DNA from 2 places in the Dietzia timorensis genome. Region 2 is predicted to be linked to the other one. Evidence: predicted binding sites of a transcription regulator. Region 2 holds the regulator's gene; the other holds the start of a gene.
The links. Region 2 encodes LexA, which represses DNA repair genes until DNA is damaged. Its sites were predicted from a motif close to CGAACANNTGTTCG; they were not measured.

Region 1 (8,468 bases), 1.2 Mb from region 2:
ACGCCCTGGCGCGAGGTCCCCGATGTCGAAACGCCGTCGAGCATTGCGGTCTTGACGTAGAGCGGCCAGACCGAACGGACGACGATATCGTCGGCCGCCCATTCCTGGTCGAGCGCTTCCGTGATGCCCCTTACTGCGAACTTTGTCGACGAGTAGGTGGCCATCTCCGGCGTACCGTAGATCGCTGATGCCGAAGCGACATTGACCAATGCGGCGCCTGGGGTTTTCCGAAGTAGGCCGAACGCTGCGCGCGCTCCGAAATACACACCCTTGATGTTGACGTCGGCGAGAGCTGAATCCCGAGCGAAACTGGCTTCCATGAAGGGCATGCCATACAAGATGCCGGCATTATTCACCAGCACATCGAGTCGATCTCCGGTAGCTTCGGCGAACTGCGCGAGCGCCTGCTCCCAGGACCCTGGCGAGGTCACGTCGATTACGCCGGCAACGTACTCCGGACCCGAAGCCCAGGACACAGCGTCGGCGTCGATATCGAAGACTCCCACTTTCCAGCCGTGTGCCGCGAAGTATTCGGCGGTCGCCCGACCAATCCCGCGCCCGGAGCCGGTAATTAGCACTGTCCGCTGGCCGCCACGTGGCTCTTGCCGGGACCTGCGTCCCAATTTGCGCGCGAGCACATCGATCTTGGACTTCTTGTGTCCGCTTCCCGGAGTCATGCAATTCACGTTACCTTGCACCAACTTCAACCTTTCGCAGGTCACCAGCCCATCAGTAGGGCGGCTCCTCGAGGTGACCGGCGAGGCGCCTCGGATCCAGAGCATTCCCGCCGAGCACACGTCCGTGGTCCCGGCTTGCCGCGTCGGCCCGGAAAGACCTCGTCGCACGTTCTCTCCTCTGGGCCCTCGTCTCCCTTGACTTGAAGACGCACGAGCGCGCATCTCCAGCGCCGGAGGCACCCTCCCTGGGCGTGAACCCCGCTTCGCGTCTAGGCGATGCCGGCATTCCAAGGTCTTGAAGAAGTTCGAGAAGTGCTGATGCTGCACTGACGATTGCGCGAAGCTGGCTCGCCCGGCTTTCCCCTTGCGTCGGGTACTCGAAACCCCTTTCTTGACGCCCGAGTCCGCGCAGGCCATTCGGCTCACTTGTACCGCACGTCCCCTGCCCCAGATTCACCGAAACCGAACCGTCCGCTTCCAGCTTGTAGGTGCTGGTGCCGTGCGTCTTGTCTCGGTGATGCCGGCGGCACAGGGCAATGAGATTGTCTTCCCGTGTGAGCCCACCGAGCATCGGATGATCGTGGTTGAACGGCTTCACGTGGTCGAGGTCGCACTTGTGCGCGGACACATTGCACCCAGGGAATCGGCACGTGCCGTCGCGCGCAACCACCATTCTGCGCAGCGCGGTCGACGGCGTGTAGGTCGTTTCCGCTGCGATCTGCCCGACCAACCGAGCGATCCCGTCGCACAGCTGCTGCAGATCCTGACCGTCTTCCTCGGCTTCGAACGGGACCACCGTGAGAGTCGCCTTCTGCGCTGCGTCCAACAGGTCGTCCAGCCGTTCGCGCACCGTGGCGCCGTTGGAGGTGAATGCCCGGTCGCGCGCTCGTTCAGCGCCCAAATCGGCGAGCAGAGTGACCTGCGGCGTGCAGCAGTGAGCGCCGATAGGGGTCGAATCGCCGGCTGGCCGCTTATCGATCCCGGTGACCATCTGAACCAGCGCGTCTGCTCGACGCTGACTGACGGTTCGCTCCTCTCCTTCGACCTGCGACCACTGCGCGGCGAGGCCGTCGACGGCGCTCCAGACCGCCTCCGCTTCCACCGTGGGCAGGTTCGCCTCGACCACGGTCTCTGCGGAATTCGGGGACCAGGTGCTGACGCGACGACCTCGCTGTGCTTCCTTATCGTCAGAGCGAAGCGCATCGGGGTCGACGTTGTGGATGATGTGGTGCAACCGCTTGGTCATTCCCGCGGACCAGCGCGCACAACGCCCTTGCTTCACGGCGATATCCAAGATCCTGGCCTCGATCTCCGCACGAAGCATGGGATCGGTGACGTGCTGGAGCTCCTTACCGATTCGCGTGGCGATTTCGGCAGTGATCTCGCCCCGCATCATCGCGTTCCACACATGGGTGCAGCGGTGCACGAGAATCGCGTTGAGAAGCAGCTTGTTCGCCCGATACTTCGTGACATTGTGCTCGACGGCGATCTGGTCGGACGCCACGGTTTCGGGGTCGATTTTCGAGTACTCCTCGTTGCTCTGTGGCGGATCATCCCGCATCGCGTCCTCGAACCGTGCCTCCGCCTCTCGAAGGATATTCATCGCCTGTTGCATTGACGCTCCTACGGCGGAGCTCGCTACGACATTGAATACGTTGGCCCTTTCTTTGCCGTCCTCGAGATGCGCTGAAAGCGTGAGAACGCACCTCACCGTGTGTTGAATCGCCTCGGCAACCTCGGAGTTTTTCAATCCCTCATTTTCGATTTTAAATCGAACAGAATCTATTGCATCAACAATATGTTCGATTGCTTCTCGTCCATCGGAAGCGTCGTCTCGATGACTACGGCGTTCGACCGGTCCAACATTTTTGAACTGGTCAGATTGTTTATTTGCGGGAGAAGCTGGCTTTGCATGCACACCCATGTCGATTCCTTGTTTAACCAAACCGGCTAACCTTCTGGTATAACACTAGCGCGACTGTTCGATCAGTGGGGTACGCTACTTGATAAAGTTTTGGGCACAATGAGCAGCAGAAAGAGCACAAAGGTGCTGCATAGAAATGCGTATTGAGTCAGGAAGTGCGCGAGGCGATCTAGTGTCGCGCGTTCAGCGCGCGGACGAGCCCCGACTGGGTAAGCAGTTGGCCGCTGCCGTAGAAATCCATCACCGCCACGCTGAGGACGCGGCGTATAACCGAGCCGTCGCGGGTGGCGAGCCGCACCGCGATCAGTGCATCGGAAACCGCCCACACCACAGAACCAACGGCAATCGTGCGCGCAGAATCCGTGTCCCAGTCATCGCGCCCAACCGTGGAAATCCCGCGGCTCACGTACTCGAGCAAAAGTGCGGCATAAGCGCCCTGCACGAACTGGTGAATCGTGGCTTTCTTAGCCATTGCGCTCAGCCCGAGACCAACGCCCGCCCCGAGAGCCACGTTGATGGCGGTAGCGCGCGGATTCCAGCGCACGCCTCGGCTCCCGTAGAGGGCGATTCCGGCGGCATGTCCGGCGGCGAAGGCGATGGCGCCGGGAGTCAACGACTCGAACCGACCCTTGTCTGTTTCTCGCAGCAAGACGATGTCGCCGGCAGCATGGAAGGCGCCCATCGCAGCGAAAAGCCCGGTTTCGAGGGGCGCCCAGTCGCGCGAGCGGAAGAGGCTGTGCGCCGTCAGACTTGGGAGTATGAGCGGTTTTGCCACGAGATTGAGGCCGCGAATCCCGGTCGCGGCCGACAACTCGCTTGCCGCGACGCTGCCGAGGAATACGTTTGAAGCCCAGGCACGGCCCGAATCTATCGCCTCGAAAGCCACACGGGAGATACTTTCCGCGTAGCCGAGGAGAGCGTCGAACCTGGTCATTCGAGGCCCAGGTCCGCGAGGCCGAGGACCGAACGATACTCCAGGCCGGCCTTGGCTATCACCTGATCGGCGCCGGTCGCCCTGTCGACAACCGTGGCAACGCCGACGACTTCCGCGCCGGCATCGCGCAACGCCTCGACCGCCGTCAGAGGTGAATTGCCCGTGGTGGTCGTGTCCTCGACGACGAGCACCCGCTTACCGACGATGTCCGGGCCTTCGACGCGGCGCTGCATCCCGTGTTTTTTCGCCTCCTTGCGGACGACGAAGGAATCGATCGGTCGGCCTGCGGCGTGCATGACGGCGGTCGCGACCGGGTCGGCGCCGAGGGTGAGCCCGCCGACCGCGTCAAAAGTCCAGTCGGAGGTGAGCTCGCGCAGCAGTGTGCCGATGAGCGGCGAGGCCTCGTGGTGCAGCGTCGCGCGCCGCAGGTCCACGTAGTAATCGGCCTCGCGCCCCGACGAAAGCGTGACCTTACCGTGGACGACGGCCAGTTCCTTGACCAGCTCGGCGAGGCGCTGGCGGTTCTGGGGATCGAGCGTCGGTGTGTTCACGTGGTTTCCCTTCGTCTAAAGCGTCGCTTCAAGCCTAGCGAGCGCTAGGACTCGTCGCCGCTCCGGTCGCTGCGGTGCGAACCGCCGCCGAATTTGGGGGCGCGGAACCTGGTGGTTTCGACGAAATCCGGGTCGAGCGCACTGCCGCCGACGCGCGGGAATTCGGGTGCGGAAGAGACGTCGGAGTCGGCCTCGTCGCCGGTCTCGTCGCGGGCCTCGTCCTCGTCGTCGGCACGGCGGTGACGTCCCCCGCCCGAACCTGCCGCACGCGGGGTGGGGGCGAACGTGGCCGAAGTGCCGGCATCAGCGGTGGGCGCCGCAGATTCACCCGACTTCTGCGAACCGCTCTCCCGCGTATCCGTCTCCGACTCCCGTTCTGCTGCACCGCCTGTGAGTTCGAACGCCGTGCCCTCGGGTTCCGGAGCCGCTGGCGCCTCGGTGCGCGCGGTTTCGAAGCGGCGCACCTCCTCGGAGATCGACTCGCGCGACTCTTCTGGTTCCTCCCCGGTGCTGCCGAGCGGCTTGAACTCGTCGTCCGCCCCTCCGTGCGAACCGATCGACGGCTCCGCGAGCGCGGGCATACCGTCGCCGTCGCCGAACCGAGCCGCGGTCGCGCGGCTCGGTCGCGGCACCGGATCGCGCTGCGGGAGGAAGTCCGCAGCCACGTCCCCGCGGTCCGCCGGCACGGAGTCCGAGCGCATCGCCGCTTCGAACGGATCCGGCTCTATTTCTGTAGCGGCGTCATTTTCGATTTCGCTTTCGTCCTGGTCGGCGGCCTGCGCATCGCTATCGCTCATGACGTCGGACGGTGCATCCTTCTCGGCCCCGCCTTCGCCGCCGTCCTCGGCGCTGGAGTAGGAGCCGGCCACACTCGCCAGTCCCGCGGTTCCCGCAAGGCCCGCCGCGCCCGCGGCGAGACCGGCGGTCGTTCCCCCGGCGCCGTCATCGGAGGTGTTCTCGTCGGAGCTGTTGTTGCCGGAGCGGCCCTGCTCCGGCTCGTTCTCACCCGCCGATTTCACCAGCCGGAGATGCCCGGCGCGGCCCGGCTTGCGGGGCTCGAACGGGACGGCGTTGGGATCCACCGGCGCCGGCTCGAGATCGTCGCCGAGGTCCTCGATGTCGGCGTCGAACTCCTCGGCGTCGACCACGCGCGGCGGTGCGATGTCGGCATCGCCCGCCTCGGATCGACCCGCGGCCGCGCTGCCCGGGTCGGTCGACGAGAGGTCGAGCGGCGCCCCTCCCGACGCGGGCAGCGCCGCCGAGGCGGAAACGAGCGCGTGGAGCGTGACGATGCTGCCGTCGTAGTGCGAGATCGCGTCCTCGGGCAGGCTCGTGTGCCCCCACTTTTCGGTGACATCGCAGTATTGGAACTCACCGGGAGCGCCGCGCAGCGCCGTCACCACGCGGGGGTCGGAGAGCAGGGCGTCTGCAGCCGGGTCGTCGGAGCGGAGGTTCATCTGCTCGACGGTCGCGTCCGCGTCGCCCTCGTCCGCGGCGGAGGCGCGCTCCATGATGAATGGTGTGGTCGCCGGGCCCGGCCGCGACAGCGAGACGAATGTTCGCGGGCCGGCGAAGGTGATCACCGAGTCGCAGCCGCGGAACGTGCCGGTGTACACGCGCTGCGCGGCGGCGAGGCCGTCGACCGGCTCGCCCGCGAGCGGGCTGACTTCGCGCGGGACCTCGGTGAAGGAACGCGCGTCGAGCCACTGCTGCTGGATCGCCGCGAGCGAGCCCTCCTCCGGCTGAGCGGAGGTGGCCGCGTTCGCGTCGGTCGTGTTCTCACCCATGACGGCGGAGTTTCCGTGCCCCCGTGACTGCGCGGAGTCGCCGTCCCCGCGGGAGATCGCGGCGGCGCCGAGTCCGACTGCGCCCGCTCCCGCTGCGGCCGCGCCCGCCGCGGCACTCGCGCCACGGGACTTGGCGCCCTGGCCGATCCCGGACAGGAGGCGGCCGAGTCGGCCACGCTTGGGCTTCTCTGTGGAAGCGGGCGAGCCGGCGTCGAATCCGGCGTCAGAATCGAAGTCGGAGTCGGCCGGCCTGGCAAGCGGCTCCGACTGTTCTGTGAAGTTCGGCTGCGCAGTGAAGTTCGGCTGCTCGGCGTGGTCGTCCGCGGCCGGACGCGGCTCGGTGGGGCGAATCGGGGGGCGCGGGGTGTCCGTCGCCGACGTCGCGGCGGGTGCCGAATGCTCCTGCGGCGCCGAAGGCGCCTGCGCCTGCAGGGGCTGGGACTGCTGAGCCTGCTGCGGCGCGAGCGGGGCGGGCCGAGCGGGTTCGCGACGTCCGCCGTCATCCAGCGGCTTTCGCGCGGCACGGCGCTGTTTCTGCTGCTTATCGAGCCACAGCAGGTAGAGCGCCGCGGCGAGGAGGACGAGGGCCAAAACGAAACAGAGGACTACCATTCTTTCAAGGTTATCCAGGCTGCGGCGCGGGCGACGCTGACGCGCGGGGTCAGACCCCAGTTTCTGCAGGACGCGCGCGATCCGAGCCCCACTCCGACCACGAGCCCGGGTACAGCGTCGCGCCGGGCAGCCCCGCAAGTTCCATCGCGAAGATGACCTGCGTCGCGTTGACACCCGAACCGCAGTAGGTGGCAACCTCCTTCGCGTCCTCGGGGCCATTGATCCCGCGCGCGGCGAGCTTGGCGCGGATCTCCTCGGGCGGCAGGAATGTCATGTCCTCGTGGACGAGATCGAGCGCCGGCATGTTCTTCGCGCCCGGGATGTGCCCGATCCGCCGGTCGACCTGCGCTCCGGTCTTTCCCGTGTAGCGCCCGGGCAGCCGCGCATCGAGCAGCGTGCCGTGCTCGGTCCAGCGCTCGACATCCGCGATCTGCGCTACGGGCATCGCCGGCCCGACAAACTGAAACGTCCCCGGCCACACCGGGTTTCCCGGGCCGACGGCGACGGGATAGCGATTCCGCGTCCACGACTGCCAGCCGCCGTCGAGGATCTTCACGGTGCGCAGCCCCGCCCAGCGCAGCATCCACCAGGCGCGCGCGGCAACGGTCCCACCCATATCGTCGTAGACCACGACCCGCGAATCGTTGTCCAACCCCCACCGCCGCAGCGTCGTCGCCCACGTCTCGGGATGTGGCAATGGGTGTCGCGCGCCTCCGATCACCGGCCGGTCCGCGAGGTCGTGGTCGAGGTCGACGAAAATCGCCGAGGGAATGTGGCCGTCGTCGTAGTTCGCGCGCCCGTCGACCTGCCCGAGCTTCCATCGCACGTCGAGCACAACCGGCGCGGGGTGCGCGCCGGTGCGAATGATCGAGTGGAGTTCCTCGCTGGAAATGAGCATGTACGGACCTCTTCCGGCAGTAGTGTCGGCACCTGCTTTCCAGCGTATGCGGATTCCGGCGAGCGCGCCCGCGCCCGACCGCCCACCGATACCCATTTATGACGTCGGAGGCCGGGACCTTCCTCGGCCCCGGCCTCCTATTGCGACTCTTCTTTAGTAGAGAACCAGTCCGTCCTCGTCGCCGGAGTGGCCGACGTGCACGGTGTCGCCGTCGTGGATCTCGCCGGCGAGCAGCTTGCGGGCGAGCTGGTCGCCGATCGCCTGCTGCACGAGCCGGCGCAGCGGCCGAGCGCCGTAGGCCGGGTCGTAGCCGCGCTCGGCGAGCCAGACCCGAGCGGCATCGTCGACGTCGAGTTCGAGCCGCCGGGCAGAGAGGCGCCGGGCGAGCTCGTCGATCTGGATGTCGACGATCGAGGTGAGCTGCTCCTGCGAGAGGGCGTCGAACACCACGACGTCATCGAGCCGGTTGATGAACTCGGGCTTGAACGCGGTCTTCACGGCAGTCATCATCTGCTCCCGGGTCCCGCCGGCGCCGAGGTTCGACGTCATGATGAGGATGGTGTTGCGGAAGTCGACCGTGCGACCCTGACCATCGGTGAGCCGCCCCTCGTCGAGCACCTGCAGCAGCACGTCGAACACGTCCGGATGCGCCTTCTCAACCTCGTCGAGCAGCACGATCGTGTACGGGCGCCGACGCACGGCCTCGGTGAGCTGACCGCCGGCCTCGTAGCCGACGTATCCCGGAGGCGCACCGACGAGCCTCGCGACCGAGTGCTTCTCGCCGTACTCGGACATGTCGATGCGGACCATCGCGCGGTCATCGTCGAACAGGAATCCGGCGAGCGCCTTCGCGAGTTCCGTCTTACCGACACCCGTCGGGCCGAGGAACAGGAACGAACCGGTCGGCCGGTTGGGATCGGCAACACCCGCGCGGGCGCGGCGAACCGCATCGGACACCGCCTGCACGGCGTCGAGTTGGCCGACGACGCGCGTGCCGAGCTCGTCCTCCATGCGCAGGAGCTTCTCCGATTCGCCCTCGAGCATCTTGCCCACGGGCACGCCCGTCCACGAGGACACGACCTCGG
Region 2 (8,468 bases):
TCCGCCCGGCGCGACGATATCGCCGATGCGATCAGCAACAATCAGGTCGTCATCATCGCGGGCGAAACGGGTTCGGGTAAGACCACCCAGATTCCCAAGATCTGCCTTGAGCTCGGTCGCGGCGTCCGCGGCGCTATCGGGCACACGCAGCCGCGCAGGCTCGCCGCACGCTCGGTGGCCGCGCGCATTGCCGAGGAACTCGACGTCGAACTCGGGGACGAGGTCGGGTACGCCGTTCGCTTTGATAACCGCGCCGGTAGCAACACCGCGATCAAGCTACTCACAGATGGCCTTCTCCTCAACGAGATCAGGCGTGACCGGCTCCTGCGCGCCTACGACACGATCATCATCGACGAGGCTCACGAACGTAGCCTCAACATCGATTTCCTCCTCGGCTACCTCGCGTCGATCCTGCCCAAGCGCCCGGATCTCAAGCTCATCATCACGTCCGCGACCATCGATCCCGAGCGGTTCGCCGAGCACTTCGCCGGCGCGGACGGCCGACCGGCCCCCATCATCGAGGTCTCCGGGCGCACGTACCCGGTCGAAGTACGGTACCGCCCGCTTGTCCAGGAATTCGACGACCGTACCGTCGACGTCGACCCCATGGACGCGCTCTGTTCGGCGGTGGCGGAGCTTCTCGGCGAAGGCTCGGGAGACATTCTCGTATTCCTGTCCGGCGAACAGGAGATCCGAGACGCAGAGGAGGCCATCAAGGGGCGCCGTTTCCGCGATCTCGAGGTCTTCCCCCTGTTCTCTCGCCTCAGTGCGGCCGAGCAGAACAAGGCCTTTCGTAAGCATTCGAAGCGGCGCGTGGTGCTGGCCACGAATATTGCGGAGACCTCCGTCACCGTTCCGGGTATCCACTACGTGATCGACACGGGTCTGGCCCGTATTTCGCGGTACTCCACGCGAACGAAGGTGCAGCGACTGCCGATCGAGCCCGTGTCGCAGGCATCGGCGAATCAGCGTAAGGGGCGTTCCGGCCGCGTGACCGAGGGCGTGTGCATCCGCCTGTATTCGGAGGAGGATTTCGATTCCCGGCCCGAGTTCACCGACCCTGAGATCCTGCGGACGAACCTCGCCTCGGTCATCTTGCAGATGGCCGACCTAGGGCTCGGCGAGATCGCGTCTTTTCCGTTTGTCGACCCGCCCGATTCCAAGGCGATCAAAGACGGCCTGTCGCTGCTCGACGAACTCGGCGCGCTGCGCACGTCCAACGGTGGGGCGCCGTCGCTCACCAAACGAGGTCGCGAGATCGCGGCGCTCCCGCTCGACCCTCGCCTGGCGCGGATGCTTCTGGCCGGCCGCGACAACGGCGCGCTCGCCGAAGTCATCGTCGTCGTCTCGGCGCTGACTGTCGGAGATGTGCGCGAACGGCCCGCCGAAGAACGCGATAAAGCGGCTGCGATGCATAGCCGCTTCCGGGACAAGACCTCCGATTTCCTCGGATACCTCAACGTCTGGCGTTACGTCGTCGAGCAGAGGGCCGAACTTTCCGGCAGTGCGTTTCGGAAAATGTGCAAGGCCGAGTATCTGCACTGGCTCCGTATCCGCGAGTGGCAAGATCTCAACCGCCAGCTCACCACGGTGTGCCGCGAGCACGGATGGCACGCGGGTTCGCTCACCGCTTCCGATGACGACGTGCATCGCTCTCTTCTGGCCGGGCTCCTATCATCGATCGGCGCTCGGAAGGAGGAGACCAGGGAGTTCGCCGGACCTCGCGGCATCTCATTCCTGATCCACCCTTCGTCCTCAGTCGCGAAGAAGCCGCCGAAATGGATCATGGCGTCCGAGCTCGTGGAGACTTCCCGACTGTTCGCCCGCGACGTCGCCCGAATCGATCCGATGTGGGTCGAGCCGCTTGCCGAGCACATGGTGAAGCGAAACTATTCCGAGCCTCACTGGTCGTCCAAACAGGGTGCGGCGATGGCGTACGAGAAGGTCACGCTGCTGGGACTGCCCGTCGTTGAGGGGCGCCGGATTCTTCTGTCCCGCGTGGACCCGCAACTGGCACGGGAGCTCTTCGTCAGGCATGGGCTCGTCGATGGGGATTGGACGAGCAAATCCACTGAGGTCCGTGCCAACAGGGAACTCGTGGAACGTGCCCGCGAGCTACAGACGCGTGCTCGCCGCGCCGACGTCGTGATCGACGACGAACAGCTCGTCAGCTGGTATCTTCACCGGGTTCCGGAATCCGTCGTATCGGGGCGTCATTTCGATTCGTGGATCAAGTCCGCAAGCGAGGACGAGAAGGCCGCCCTCACTCTCTCGGAAAGCGACGTGCGCGGCGCCGGCACGGTGCCCTCGGAGGCAGATTTCCCGCCGCAGTGGAAACAGGGCGATCTCACGTTCGACCTCGATTACACCTACGATCCACGGTCCGAGACTGACGGCGTCGTGGTGAAGATTTCGTTGGCGCAGCTCGCCCGCGTGCGCCCAGCGGGTTTCGAATGGCTCGTGCCGGGGCTTCGGGCGGAGCTCTATACCGAGCTCATCCGCACATTGCCCAAGATGTACCGCCGCCTTGCGGCGCCGGCCGCCTCGTTCGCTGATCTCCTCGTCGAGGACATCACGCCACGAAAGGCTCCGCTCGCGGTGTCCGTCGGCGAAGCGCTTTCGGCACGGGTGGGGACCACCATTCCGGCCTCGGAGTTCCATCCGGAGGCTTTGCCCAACCATCTGCGTATGAGGTTCGAGGTCATCGGCGCCGACGGCGACCCCGTGTCCTCGGGCTATTCGCTCACCGCGCTGCAAAAAGAACTTTCGGCGCGGTCCCAGGATCAACTCGTCAATTCGCTTGTTGACGACGACGGGCCGTTCCGCGAATGGACGGCCGAGTCTATCGGCGATCTTCCCGACGAGGTGTCCCGCGACATCGGTGGCGTCCGTGCCGTCGCGTACCCGGCTCTGGTCGTCGAATCGGACGGCATTCACAAGACGGTGTGCACGACTCCGCAGAAGCGTTCGGCGGCAATGACTCGTGCCGTGATCGAGATGTTGCGCCCGGGACTGGTATCGACAACTCAGCTACTCAAGGGCCGTCCCCCGGCCCAGCGGCTGGCACTGACGCAATACCCGTACGGCGGCATCGATGCATTGGTTGCCGACGCTGTCGTTGTCATGATCGGCCGCATACTGGCCTCGAACGGAGGCGCTCCACTGACCGCCTCGGGCTTCGCTGAGATACGGGATGCAGCAAGGTCCGAGGTTCCTGGTGGCGTTGCCCGTATGATTACACAGGTATTGCCAGCTCTAGCGGTACTTCTCGATGTGCAGCGTTCCCTCATGTCGATGCGGGAAAATGAGCTTGGCGACGAGATACGTGCCGAGGTCGAGTTTCTCGTAGGGCGTGGATTCCTGGCGCGTCACGCGCGGGGCCGGCTTGAACACCTTGAGCGCCACATGAGGTCCATCGACGCACGAATCCAGTTGGCTGTCGACAACCCACCAAAATACGATGCCCTTCGCGCGCGCGTTATCGGGATCGAAGACGAAGTCGAAGAGGCGTGCAGTGCGCTATCGCATCGAAAGGGTGGCTCACGGCAATCTAGGGAGCTTCGCTGGTCCCTGGCTGAATATCGGGTAAGCGTATATACGCAGCAATTGGGTACTGCCGGGTCGATATCGGAGAAGAAGATCAGGCAGGCAATCCGTGGTCTACACTCTCCCTAGCCCCAGAACGCCCGTACGCCGCGGACAACTAGAGTCACGGCTGTCAGGAGCGAACGGGCCGGTCGTTCCGCAGTAGCGAGATCTCCTTTTCGAAATCGTCCGCAGACTCAAACGATTTGTAGACGGAAGCGAACCGCAGATACCCGACTTCATCGAGGTCGCGCAGTGGCTCAAGAATGGCAAGCCCCACTTCATGCGCCGGTACCTCCGACACGCCCTGTGCACGCACGGCCAGTTCGACCCGATGCGCGAGCATGTGCAGATCGTCGGAGGTAATGTCTCTTCCCTGGCATGCACGACGGACTCCGCGAATGACCTTGTCCCGACTGAACGGCTCGGTGACGCCGCTGCGCTTACTCACCATGAGCACCGGAGCTTCCATGGTGGTGTATCGATGACCGCAAGATGTGCATTCTCTTCGCCGGCGGATCGCAAGGCCTTCATCGGCCGTTCGTGAATCAATGACTCGCGAATCCGCCTTGTGGCACATAGGGCAAAACATCTCGGGACTCCTCGTAGCTCCACGACGACGGTCTCTGCCGTCTCGGCTACAACCTATGGTACGCCCGGGTGCTTTAATCCGATACTCACCACTAGATGTTGGGGCGAGCTGACTCCCGTAACTTCAATCCCCTCGGTTCGCAGTACACGGCATCCGTCCCATCCCCAATGCAGCGAGCAGACGCTTCTTCTAACTCGCGTACAAGAGAAACAGGAAGAGAACGAAGCCGGCGATGACGCCCAGTGCGGCAGCGGTAATAGTCTGCATACGCTCGATCGACCGCTGCGTTGGCGCCCGGAAATCGACCGCTTCGCGCCGAACTGAGTCCCTGCCGCGTGCACTGGTCGGTATGCAGACATCTGGTGCCATGCGATCGAAATTGGCACTCGAGAAAAGATACCGCTCAGAAGCTCCCCGCTTCGCCACAGATGTGTAGCGGTCGAAGCGGCGCCCTGCATCGCGCCCCACAGAAAGTCGTTCGAACCGTTCCGCCTTGGTACCCGACCGGCTTCGGAGACCATGATCGCGAAGGGCCGCAACGGTCGTGTTGTCGATACGGCTACGTTCATCTGCGACCTGCTTGAAACCTTTGACGGCAAGGCCGGAGTTACGGACGTTCTGGCGATCGGCGGTCAATTCCTCGGGCACACTGGGCCGTTCCATGTGAATAGTCATTTCCCATTCCTTTCGGACCACACTTCGTCTGATGCGGCGTTTCGAAAATCTGTGCCGCTTTTGTTCGTGTCTTAGTTCTACGAAACGGGTCCGACAATTTCGCCGACGAAAGCTCTTCGTGGCCGGAGGAATTACCCCTGTTTGGGGTCTCGTGGTTCCTTGACCTGCATTCAAGCCCAAACCGCGAAAGCAACACGCGGATCGAACACGTGTATGTCGGAATTACGATTCGAACGGTATGCTATCGAATGAAGCTACACGCACACCGGCCCAATGTTCGAAAGTGGCCCGCTCGAGCTACCCAGTGAGGAACCCGGCATGGCACGCACCGCAAAGGAAGAGCTGACCGATCGGCAGCGAATGATCATGACCGTCATCAATGACGCGATCGAGGAGCACGGCTATCCGCCGAGCATTCGCGAGATCGGCGACTCCGTCGGTCTGCAGTCGACGTCGTCGGTGGCCTATCAGCTTCGCGCTCTCGAGAAGAAGGGGTACCTCATTCGGGATGCGCATAAGCCTCGCGCGGTCGATGTGCGCTCGCCTAGTTCGTCACGCCAGCCCTCACGTCGCGCTCAGCTGCCACGTGGCGCCTCGCATCCCGCTTTCGTTCCGGTCGTCGGACGTATTGCCGCGGGCGGACCGATCCTCGCGGAGCAAGAAATCGAAGCTGTATTTCCTTTGCCCGAAGAACTTGTCGGATCGGGCGAAACCTTTATTCTCAAGGTCGTCGGCGAGTCGATGCGGGACGCAGGCATCCTTGATGGTGACTACGTCGTCGTCCGACGGCAGCAGGTGGCAGAGAACGGCGACATCGTCGCCGCGATGATTGACGGCGAGGCCACCGTGAAAACGCTGGACAAATCATCGGGCGGCGTGTGGCTGGTTCCCTCCAACGAAGCCTTCAGACCGATCCCGGGTAATTACGCCACGATTCTCGGCAAGGTAATCATTGTGTTCCGCCGTATCTAGCGGCGGAACTCCTCCAATTCGCCTGCCACCGATTCCGGAAGACGAACGGTAACCACCGTTCCCTGGTCCGAATACTCCTCGTGCACGACTGCACCCTCGGAGTGCACGCGGGAGACGATCTCACCACGGGAGTAGGGAATTTCCAGCGTCACCGTGACGTCGGTTTCGGCAATGTACTCGGCCAGCGTATGTCGGAGCGCCTCGATCCCCTCGCCCGATGTCGCGGAAACGAACGCCGCATCCTTGAACACCGCGCGCAACTCGGCAAGGACCAGCGGGTCTGCGGCGTCGATCTTGTTGATGACGAGCAGTTCCGTCGGCTGCTCAGCGTTCTGTTCGGCCACAACGTCGCGAATCACGGCGCGGACGGCATCGATCTGCGCCATAGGAAACGCGTGGGAGCCATCGACGACGTGCACAAGTAACTCCGAGTCGACCACCTCTTCGAGCGTGGAGCGGAATGCCTCGACAAGCTGAGTCGGGAGGTGCCGGACGAAACCGACGGTGTCGGTCAACACCACAGCCCGTCCGTCGGGAAGTTCAGCCCGCCGTGTCGTCGGATCCAGTGTCGCGAAGAGGGCGTCCTCCACCAACACCCCGGCGCCGGTAATCGCGTTAACGAGACTGGACTTCCCCGCGTTCGTGTATCCGGCAACAGCGATGGACGGCACCGGCGTAGCCCGCCGGCGGTGGCGCTTGGTGAGCCGGGCCTGTTTCATTCCTCGAATTTCGCGGCGGACTTTGGCCATGCGCTCACGGATTCGACGACGATCAGTTTCGATCTTCGTCTCACCGGGACCGCGAAGCCCCACGCCGCCATTGGACCCCGCGCGACCGCCGGCCTGACGTGAGAGCGCCTCACCCCAGCCGCGAAGCCTCGGAAGCATGTACTCCATCTGCGCGAGCGATACCTGGGCCTTACCTTCGCGAGACGTCGCATGCTGAGCGAAGATATCCAGGATCAACGCCGTTCGATCGATCACCTTGACGTTGACCGCCTTCTCGAGCGCGATCAACTGGCCCGGTGTGAGTTCACCATCGCAGATCACGGTATCGGCGCCCGTGGCGTCGACGATCTCGCGGAGCTCTTTGACCTTCCCGGAGCCGATGTATGTGGCGGCGTCAGGCTTGTCCCTGCGCTGGATCACCGCATCAAGCACCATCGAGCCTGCAGTCTCTGCTAGCGCGCCCAGTTCTGCCATCGCGGAATCGGCCTCCGCGGAGGACCCTTCGGTCCATACACCAACGAGGACGACACGCTCGAGGCGTAGCTGACGGTACTCCGCGTCGTTAATGTCCTGTAGTTCGGTGGACAGGCCGACAACGCGCCGGAGAGACGAGCGTTCCTCCAACTGGAGTTCGCCGGTGGACGGGTCATGATCAGAGTGCAAAGGGTTCGTCATACGAGGTCTATTCTCGCACGTCATCCGCCTTCAACAAATGTTCACCGAGAGTTCCGAGAGCGACGAGGCGCGAAGGTCCCGTCATCTGCGCGTGGCCGTCGACGATTTCGACCTGAACCCGGCCCCCCGGGACGTTGACGACCACAGTGCCGTCATTCTGCTCTGCGTCGGCGAGCGCCGCGATCGCGGTGGCCACGATGCCGGTTCCACATGAGCGGGTCTCTCCTGCACCACGTTCATGCACGCGCATCGTCACCTCGCCGTCGACCAGCGGAGTGGAGATCTCCACGTTGACGCCATTCGGGAAGAAGCCCTCGTCGAAGCTCGGCGAGACATCGACAGGCAAGGTGGCGAGGGACTCCGGCGTCATACGTGGAACTATCGCAGCGACGTGCGGGTTCCCGACGTCCACCGCCAAACCTGCGAACGTGTGACCTTCGAAGGAGACCGTCGAGACGCCGAGGACCTCGGGAACACCCATCGACACCGATACCGTTGCCGATTCGGCGGTCACGTCGCTGACCGTGGCGGGACGAAGTCCGGCACGCGTGCCCACCCGGATCTCCCCGGCGTCGGCGAGCCCCGTGGCAACCAGGGCATGCGCGAATACGCGTACGCCGTTACCGCACATTTCGGCGATGCTGCCATCGGCGTTGCGGTAGTCCATGAACCAATCGCCAGCGTCGACACCACCGGGAATGGCATCAAGTTCTCCTGCCGCGTGCAGGTCGCCGGCCCGCGCGACCCGGAGGATTCCATCGCCCCCGATGCCCGAACGACGGTTCGTGATCGAACGAATCGATACCTCGGAAAGCCGTAGCGACGCGGACTCGTCAAGAACGACCACGAAATCGTTCTCAGTCCCGTGGCCTTTGAGAAATTTGATCTCCCGCGCGTCGTCTGTCGCGCCTGCCGATGCTATAGCTTTCGGGTCGAAACTCGTCATATTCGTGATGATAATGCCTGGCCAAAGTAATTCCGCAATGCGGAACCTGACCTACCATGCTCTAGAGCTCGCGAATTAAACTCGGCGGTAGGAACATCGCGATCCAACCCACTAATTACAGGGAGGTCAGCGCACATGACTGAGCGCATTACCGTCGGCAATATCCAGATCGACAAGGTCCTCTACGACTTCGTCAACAACGAGGCCATTACCGGAACCGGCCTCGACGCCGACTCGTTCTGGCAGGGCGTGTCCGAGATCTTCACCGACCTCGCTCCGCGCAACCGCGAACTGC

Region 1: a site for LexA is predicted at 2,469-2,482, ahead of BJL86_RS14360 (HNH endonuclease signature motif containing protein). Genes of this name have one in related genera too.

What each region holds. Positions count from the first base shown of each region.
Region 1 is NZ_CP015961.1:3,098,167-3,106,634, forward strand. Features, by position in the region: gene BJL86_RS14355 (SDR family oxidoreductase) at 1-677, opposite strand, end outside; gene BJL86_RS14360 (HNH endonuclease signature motif containing protein) at 730-2,292, opposite strand; gene BJL86_RS14365 (lysoplasmalogenase family protein) at 2,771-3,535, opposite strand; gene pyrE (orotate phosphoribosyltransferase) at 3,532-4,086, opposite strand; gene BJL86_RS14375 (hypothetical protein) at 4,131-6,485, opposite strand; gene BJL86_RS14380 (sulfurtransferase) at 6,535-7,383, opposite strand; gene clpB (ATP-dependent chaperone ClpB) at 7,537-8,468, opposite strand, start outside.
Region 2 is NZ_CP015961.1:1,940,461-1,948,928, forward strand. Features, by position in the region: gene hrpA (ATP-dependent RNA helicase HrpA) at 1-3,675, shown strand, start outside; gene nrdR (transcriptional regulator NrdR) at 3,719-4,177, opposite strand; gene BJL86_RS08890 (hypothetical protein) at 4,367-4,852, opposite strand; gene lexA (transcriptional repressor LexA) at 5,126-5,824, shown strand; gene hflX (GTPase HflX) at 5,821-7,215, opposite strand; gene dapF (diaminopimelate epimerase) at 7,235-8,113, opposite strand; gene BJL86_RS08910 (malate synthase G) at 8,309-8,468, shown strand, end outside.